DNA from 2 places in the Alcanivorax sp. IL3 genome. Region 1 is predicted to be linked to the other one. Evidence: predicted binding sites of a transcription regulator. Region 1 holds the regulator's gene; the other holds the start of a gene.
The links. Region 1 encodes LexA, which represses DNA repair genes until DNA is damaged. Its sites were predicted from a motif close to TACTGTNTANNTANACAGTA; they were not measured.
Positions count from the first base shown of each region.

Region 2: a site for LexA is predicted at 1,668-1,687, ahead of uvrA (excinuclease ABC subunit UvrA). Genes of this name have one in related genera too.

Region 1 is NZ_CP179931.1:2,357,969-2,362,375, reverse strand. Features, by position in the region: gene ACMG4M_RS11030 (DUF6482 family protein) at 1-167, shown strand, start outside; gene ACMG4M_RS11025 (TatD family hydrolase) at 273-1,094, opposite strand; gene ACMG4M_RS11020 (DUF1499 domain-containing protein) at 1,042-1,458, opposite strand; gene lexA (transcriptional repressor LexA) at 1,490-2,104, opposite strand; gene ACMG4M_RS11010 (Crp/Fnr family transcriptional regulator) at 2,423-3,073, shown strand; gene ACMG4M_RS11005 (universal stress protein) at 3,211-3,657, opposite strand; gene topA (type I DNA topoisomerase) at 3,929-4,407, shown strand, end outside.
Region 2 is NZ_CP179931.1:833,205-837,611, reverse strand. Features, by position in the region: gene ACMG4M_RS03965 (MFS transporter) at 1-669, opposite strand, end outside; gene ACMG4M_RS03960 (response regulator transcription factor) at 909-1,559, shown strand; gene uvrA (excinuclease ABC subunit UvrA) at 1,702-4,407, shown strand, end outside.

The sequences.
Region 1 (4,407 bases):
TCATGCGCTTCAATGGCCCCGAGCACGCCAATAACCAGCTTCAGACCCTGTCTACCGACTCCGCACATTTGCTCCATCATTCTGCCCATGCGGAAATGGTCGGTCAGCCGGAAGGGGAGGTGATCCCTCCGCTTCGTGTGCGCTTTCACTGGCGAAGCCAGGTCTGACCTGTTGGAGTCTTGCTCGTAAGGGGAAGGCTTGAGTCTGGTGCCATTACCTGCTCAAGAGAGATTTCGCTTTGTGAGCAAAGCTCCAACGGTTTCGGGTTTCGGTTATCTGAACAGCACCCGCGCATTATCACTCGTCATACCCGCCACCCGGGCCACATCTTGTCCCCGTAAACTCGCCACCCGCTTACCTATCCAGGGTAACAATGAAGGCTCGTTGCGCCGCTTTTTCGGGGGCGCTTCCGGCAGATCCCGGGGTAGCAGATAGGGCGCGTCGGTTTCCAGCAGCAGCCGGTTATCGGGGATGTTGTGTACCAATTCCGCCAGCGGCTTGCCGCGGCGCTCATCGCACACCCAGCCGGTGATGCCAATGTGGCAATCCAGATCCAGATAATCAAAAAGCGCCTGGCGTGATCCGGTAAAGCAGTGCACGACCGCACCGACAAGGTGATCCCGGTAGGCTTTCAAAATGGGCGCGAAGCGTTCGTGGGCATCGCGTTCGTGGAGAAACACCGGAAGCTGGTATTCCACTGCCAGGGCCAGCTGGGCCTCGAAGGCACGTTCCTGATCCGGGCGTGGGGAAAAGTCACGATTGAAATCCAGGCCCATTTCGCCGGCGGCTTTTACGCTGTGGTGGCTTAACAGTTCCCGCATCTCCTTTTCCAGGGCCGGGGAATAGAAGCGGGCGCTATGAGGGTGAAGGCCAGCGGTGGAAAACAGATCATCGTGCTGGCTGGCCAGCTCCATGGCCTGGCGGGATTCGTCCACATTAGTGCCGGTGAGAAGTTGCCAGTTCACCCCGGCAGAACGGGCCCGCTCAAGTACCTCATCCTGATCATCGCGGAACTGCTTGTCGGTCAGATTAACGCCGATATCAGCCCAATGGGGAATGTCGGTCTTGAAGTGAGTAGTGTGAGGTTCTTGCATCAGGGGCCTGCTCCGCCAGTTGTTCGCGCAGGGATTCTACCCGACGACGGTTGGCACCTAAATCCCAGTAGCCGACCCGTGATGCGGAGCGTACCTCTACCACGCCGTCTTCACGAATATAGAATGTCACATCATCCACGAAACGCAGCAGTCGGCTGGAGAAGCGGGCCTGGATACGGGACTGGCCGACCACATCGAACTCGACGCGGTCAAGTTGCCGCAGCAGGGCCTGTAGGCGAGTCATGCTGGCCTGGCGAGTTTCTGCTACCTGCAGAGGCGCCACCCGGCGATCTTCGTCTTTGGCCAGGCTGGAGACGCAGTTGGGCGAATCCGGGCAGGGGGCGAGCAGATGCGTATCGGACATGGCGGCAACACTCATAAATAGCAGAATGGCACTAGAAAGAATTCGGATCACGGATCAACCCCACGAAAATACCCTCGATGATCAGTTGATCAGCCGGCACCTTGATCGGCTCATAAGCCTCGTTAGCCGGTAACAGGGTGGCGCTGGACTTGTTTAACTTTAGGGTCTTTACCGTGACTTCTTCGTCAATGCGGGCAACCACGATCTCACCGGAACGGGCCACGTTGGATTTGCGTACGGCGATCAGGTCGCCATCGAAGATGCCTGCCTCGATCATACTGTCGCCCTGTACCTTCAAGAGGTAAGTGGGGCGTTGCTTGAACAGCCCCTGGGGCACCGGCACGGTACGTTCCACATTTTCGATGGCCTCGATGGGAACCCCGGCGGCCACTTTGCCGACTATCGGCAGTTCTTCTTCCGACCAGTAGGCGTTGTCGAGCAATTGAATGCCACGGGAGCGGTCACTGTGGAGTTTGATAAAGCCCTTTCTTTCCAGGGCTCGCAAATGGTCAGAGGCGGCATTCTTGGACTGAAAGCCCATGATGTCGGCAATTTCCGCGCGAGTGGGTGCCATACCGGTATCGGCGATGCATTCGCGGATACAGTCCAGCACCTGTTGCTGGCGATCGGTGAGTTTGCTGCTCATAACCTTCTCCATGTTTCCCGCAGGATTTCGGTTCCATACCCGGGCGTCATCGACGCTTCTGGCTAACCAGGCTGTCAGCCAAGGCTGACAAACAGTGCTACAAAACCGATGCTAGCATAGGTACTGATAATATGAACAGTGCTATTTGAACAGTTGTGGCGGGCTGAATTTTACCAGTTTCGGGAGGATATCGTTGCCCTGTGGTAGCGGTGGCACTAGCATATTGCAGGGAGCATCTGAATGGTTGCGGGTCTTTGTGTTGATTCGCCCGGCAGGCGGAAGCTTCGATAATAATTCCATCAGACCTGGGGATAGTAGATGGAGCAGGCCAATAATAATGACTTCGGCCAACAACGGATCCGGCAGCTGTTATCCGGTGTCCCGTTTTTCAATGAAATTGCCCGTGATGATCAAAGCGAATTTGCCCAGCTTGAGCAGAATACCCGCCTTTGGGTAGCCGGTTCCGGTGACACTGTGATTCGTGCCGGGGATGTGGATTCCACCCTGTATTTCCTGCTGCGAGGGCAGCTTGAGGTGCTATCTGATACGACTGGAGACGCGCCGCTTTATTACGTATCGCCGGGGGAGGTTTTTGGCACTCTTTCCATGTTGCTCGGTACTCCCCGCAGCGCCACGATCAAGGTGTCAGAGACGGCCCGCGAAGCGGTATTGGTGAGCCTGGATTTCAATGAATTCAACGAGGATGACAGCCCTTATTCATTGAGTACCCGGCTGGCGTTCTTCCACATGATCGTTCACCACATCCGCTGGACCCTGGAAGTCAAACGTATGCAGTCGCCGGACCATGAGCTGGTCCAGTCCATGCGCAAGCTACCGGTGTTTCATGGAGAAAAAGGCACCCGGGAAGAACTGGCCGCCCTCAAGGTTCAGGCCCAGGGACTGGCGGAGCTGCTATGTCGCTGGAACGAGGAAGGGCCGGAAGGGACAGGGGCGTTGCAGCTCACTTGAAGGCAGTGAATAGTTAACAGTTTCGCGGAACAGGTTTTCTGTTTTGTGAACGTAAGAGGCCGCGTCCAGGGGATGGACGCGGCCTCTTACGTTTCAGTCAGGGATGCGCCGGCACGCGCGCTATTAGCTATTAGCTATTAACTGCCTTTCTGATCGACCTTAACCGCCAGCACATCACAATGCGCCCCCGGTACCAGGCCGCGGGCAGTTGAGCCCAGTAGCAGGGCCAGGCCGCTGCGGGTGTGGCTGCCTACCACGATCAGGTCGGCGTCCAGTTTGTCGGCCTGATCGAGGATGGTCTTCTCGATGGAACCCAGCTCCACATGGACATTATCGGCGGGTATCTGGTAGCGGCCGGCATAGGTGTCGGCGGTTTCCCGGGCCTGTGTCATTAGCCCGCTTTGCAGGTCGGTCACATCCATGGGCACATCGGCGCCATAGGCCAGTGCCAGTGGCTCGATCACATGGATCAGATGCAACTCTCCGTCGTTGCCGGAGAGCACCCCGGCCGCCCGGGATAGCACCTGGGCAGACTCGTCACTGCAATCAATGGCGACCAGAATTCGGCGATAGGGGCTTGTCACGGTTCTCTCCCTGAAATGGTGTCTTTTCCGCAGTATAACGCTCTTTGGGCGGCTTGCCAGAACCTGTTTCTCACTGGGAGGGTTGCCCAAGACCCTCTCTCTGGTCTACTACTAAAAAAGGACGGTCGGTGACAGCAGAGCTTGACCCGGCCATACCGGCGCTGTCTAAATAGCGCCCGAAGAAGACTGGCGCCGCCTGTGTGACCGCCATATCGGGGCACTGTAGTCGGTGCGCTCTGTTCAACAAACCGCCGCCATTGAGAACCTGAGAATGGGAAAAACTCTTGTTATTGTGGAGTCGCCTGCCAAGGCCAAGACCATCAACCGCTACCTGGGCGACGACTTCGTAGTGAAGTCCAGCGTCGGCCACGTACGCGATCTGCCGGTCAGTGGTGGCTCCAAGAAGAGCACCCCTCAGGAACGCGCCAAGGAAGCGGCCTACACCCGCTCCCTGCCCAAGGAGGAGCGCGAAGCCTATAAAAAGAAGAAGGCCAAGGCCCAGTTGATCAACCGTATGGGCGTGGACCCGGAACATGGCTGGAAGGCCCATTACGAGATTCTTCCCGGCAAGGAAAAGGTGATTGATGAACTCAAACGTCTTGCCGCGAAAGCCGACCGCATCTATCTCGCAACGGATTTGGACCGCGAAGGGGAGGCGATTGCCTGGCACCTGCGGGAAGTGATCGGTGGTGACGATACCCGCTTTGACCGGGTCGTCTTCAACGAAATCACCAAGAAAGCCATCCAGGC
Region 2 (4,407 bases), 1.5 Mb from region 1:
GGTAAAAATGCCCAGGTCGAATCGCAGCAATGTTTTATTGGCGAGCACCCGACGGAAGCGCACGCCCACGGGCAAGGCCTCCCCCTGCAATGCCCTGGGAGCCGGTACCACCAGGGCCACCAGCAAGGCAAAGACGCCCATCACCGAGGTCATCCAGAACAGGCCGGACAGGCCCAGCCAGCTGGCCAGTAACGGGCCGAGAATCAGGGCCAGCACAAAGGAACCACCCACGGACATGCCGATCAGCGCCATGGCCCGGGTGCGATGCTTTTCACTGACCACATCACCGATCAGCGCCATGATCACACTGGCAATGGCGCCGGAGCCCTGCAGGGCACGCCCGGCAATGACACCATGGATATGGTCACTCATGGCCGCCACCACACCCCCCGCCACAAACAGCAGCAGGCCGATCAGCAACAACGGTCGCCGGCCGAAACGGTCGGAAAGCATGCCAAATGGAATCTGCAGCAGGGCCTGCATCAGCCCGTAGGCGCCGATGGCGGTACCGATCAGCAGCGGTGTCGCGCCTTCCAGCGATTGCCCGTAGACGGCGAAAATCGGCAGAATCATGAACAGGCCGAACATCCGCAGCGCAAAGATGGTCGCCAGATAGCCGGTGGTTTTCAGCTCTGTCCGCTGTAGGACACGGGAGGAAGATGCCGACATGAACGCTTGTTGCTCCAAAACGGGTGGCCGAAAGTCACGGCCGCTACAAAAAGGCGGGCAGTGTATCAGATTCCCCACGGGGCCGGACCAGGACACAGTGCCCCACTTTGAGGCCCGGGAATCGTGAAATCAGTAAAACCGGGCAATGGTAAATTGAACCCCGGTCAAAGCGGTGATAAATTCACATGCTGATCAGTTTTTTTTCTTAGGCTCCGCCTGAGACATCATGGACGGCATCGATGAACAGCCCACAACAAACTAAGCAAGTTTACGTAGTAGGCAGCCAGCAACTGCAAAACGCCCTGCTCACCGAATTTCTCGTCAAGGAAGAAGTGGCTACCAAGAGCATTCCCTCAGTTGAGACCATCTCAGTGGAGACCCTGCGGGAATTTGACCAGAACCTGTTTCTGGTGGATTACCACAGTGTGGATGTGAATGAGGTCATCGCCCATCTCCTGGAAGCAGATCAGGAAGTGGACAACGACGTTCTGATCGCCCTGTTCAATGTGGACAGCGACGACTCCCTGTCCCGACTGGCTGGCCTGCCCATGGTCAACGGCGGCTTCCAGCATGACTGCCCCCAGGCACTGCTGAGCAAAGGCATCAAGGCCATTTTCGACGGCGAGTTGTGGTTCCCCCGCGCCGTGTTGCAGGCTTATCTGATGAAAAGCCGCACCTTCAACAAGACCTTCTCCCGCAGCGAGGTGAACCTCACCGACCGGGAAGTGGAAGTGCTGAAAGTGATGGCCACCGGCGCCAAGAACTCGGAAATCGCCACCAGCCTGAATCTGAGCCCGCACACCATCAAGACGCATATCTATAACATCTTCAAGAAAATCAATGCGTCCAATCGCCTGCAAGCGGTGAACTGGGCACAGGAAAACCTCTAGCAACGTTTCATACAACACGCACCTTGCTGCACGCCTTGCGGGCAGCAAGGTGCGTGTTGCGGTCAGCGACCACATTCTTTTGCCCTTCACACGAATTCGCCTATACTGCCCTGTTCATTTTGACAGTAGTCAGGGGTAGTTGATGGATACCATACTGGTTCGCGGTGCACGGACTCATAACCTGAAGAACGTGGACCTGGATATTCCCCGGGACAAGCTGGTGGTGATCACCGGTCTGTCCGGTTCAGGGAAATCCTCACTGGCCTTTGACACGCTCTACGCAGAAGGCCAGCGCCGCTATGTGGAATCCCTCTCCACCTATGCCCGCCAGTTCCTGTCGATGATGGAAAAACCCGATGTGGACCACATCGAAGGGCTCAGCCCGGCTATCTCCATCGAGCAGAAATCCACCAGTCATAACCCGCGATCCACCGTCGGTACCATCACCGAAATCTACGACTATCTGCGCCTGCTGTTCGCCCGGGTGGGCGAGCCCCGCTGCCCGGAGCATGAAGCCCCGCTGGCCGCCCAGACCATCAGCCAGATGGTGGATCAGGTGCTGGCCATGGAAGACGGCAGCAAACTGATGCTGCTGGCGCCAGTGATCCGCGAAAAGAAAGGCGAACATCTCCACCTGTTCGAGGAGCTGCGTGCCCAGGGCTTTATCCGTGCACGCATCGACGGGCGTATCTACGACATGGATGACACCCCGGATCTGGACAAGAATAAGAAACACACCATTGAAGTGGTGGTGGATCGCTTCAAGGTCCGTGACGACCTGCAGAACCGGCTGGCGGAATCCTTCGAAACCGCTCTTAATCTGGCCGATGACATCGCCATCATTGCCCCCATGGACGGCGACGGCGAGGAAGTGACCTTCTCCGCCAAGTTTGCCTGCCCGCACTGCGGCTATTCGATTCCCGAACTGGAACCGCGACTGTTCTCCTTCAACAACCCGGCCGGCGCCTGCCCCAGCTGTGATGGTTTGGGCATGAAGCAGTTTTTCGACGAGGACAAGGTGATCAATTCCGACGAGCTGTCCCTGTCGGAAGGTGCCATCCGCGGCTGGGACCGCCGCAACGTCTACTACTTCCAGATGCTTAACTCCCTGTCACAAAGCCTCGGCTTCGATATGGACGTGGCACTCAAGGAACTGCCCAAGGACATCCGCAAGAAAGTCCTTCACGGCACCGGCAAGGAAAGCATCGAATTCCGTTACCTCAACGACCGCGGCGACATCATCAAGCGCAACCATCCGTTCGAGGGCATCATCCCCAATATGGAGCGGCGCTACCGGGAAACCGAATCCGATGCGGTGCGCGAAGACCTGCTCGGCTACATGTCCACCTCCAGCTGCCCCAGCTGTAATGGTTCGCGACTGCGCGAGGCGGCCCGTCATGTGTTCATCGAAGAAACCACCCTGCCGGAAGTGGTACGACTGGCGGTGGGCAAGGCCCACGGCTATTTCAGCGACCTGAACCTGCCCGGCAGCAAGGGCGAAATCGCCGACAAGATTCTCAAGGAAATCCGCGACCGCCTGCAGTTTCTGGTCAACGTGGGGCTGGGATACCTGACCCTGGAGCGCAGCGCGGAAACCCTGTCCGGCGGCGAGGCCCAGCGTATTCGTCTGGCCAGTCAGATTGGTGCCGGCCTGGTGGGCGTCATGTACGTGCTGGACGAACCCTCCATTGGTCTGCACCAGCGCGACAACGAGCGCCTCCTCAGCACTCTCACTCGCCTGCGTGACCTGGGTAATACCGTGCTGGTGGTGGAGCATGACGAGGAAGCCATCCGCCTGGCCGACCACGTGATTGATATTGGCCCCGGTGCCGGCGTCCATGGTGGCCGGGTCGTCGCCCAGGGCAGCGCCCAGGACGTATCCGACAACCCGGACTCTCTCACCGGCGACTACTTGTCCGGGCGCAAACAGATCGCCATCCCCTCGCAACGGCGACAGAATCAGGACGACAAATGGCTGACCCTGCACGGCGCCACCGGCAACAACCTCAAGGGCCACCCGTTGAATATCCCGGTGGGGCTGTTCACCTGCGTCACCGGTGTCTCCGGCTCCGGCAAGTCCACCCTGATCAACAGCACCCTGTACCCGCTGGCGGCCACCAAACTGAACAAGGCCACCACGCTGACTCCCGCCGTCCATGAGTCCATTGAGGGGCTGGAGCACTTCGACAAGGTGGTGGATATCGACCAGAGCCCCATTGGTCGTACCCCCCGCTCAAACCCGGCTACCTACACCGGCATCTTCACCCCGGTGCGCGAATTGTTCGCCGGCACCCAGGAAGCCCGCGCCCGCGGCTATAAACCAGGCCGCTTCAGCTTCAACGTGAAAGGCGGTCGCTGTGAAGCCTGTCAGGGCGACGGCGTGATCAAGGTGGAAATGCACTTCCTGCCGGATATTTATGTGCCCTGCGAAGTCTGCGAAGGCAAACGCTACAACCGGGAGACCCTGGAGATCACCTATAAGGGCAAGAACATCTTCGAGGTACTGGATCTGACCATCGAAGATGCCCGGGAATTCTTTGATGCAGTGCCTTCACTGGCTCGTAAACTGCAGACCCTGATGGATGTGGGTCTGAGTTACGTGAAACTGGGCCAGGCCGCCACCACCCTGTCCGGCGGCGAAGCCCAACGGGTGAAACTGGCCAAAGAGCTGTCCCGCCGGGATACCGGCAACACCCTCTACATCCTCGACGAACCCACCACCGGGCTGCATTTCCACGATATCCAGCTGCTGCTGGACGTACTCAACCGACTGGCGGACCACGGCAACTCGGTCGTGGTGATCGAGCACAATCTCGATGTGATCAAAACTGCCGACTGGATCGTGGAC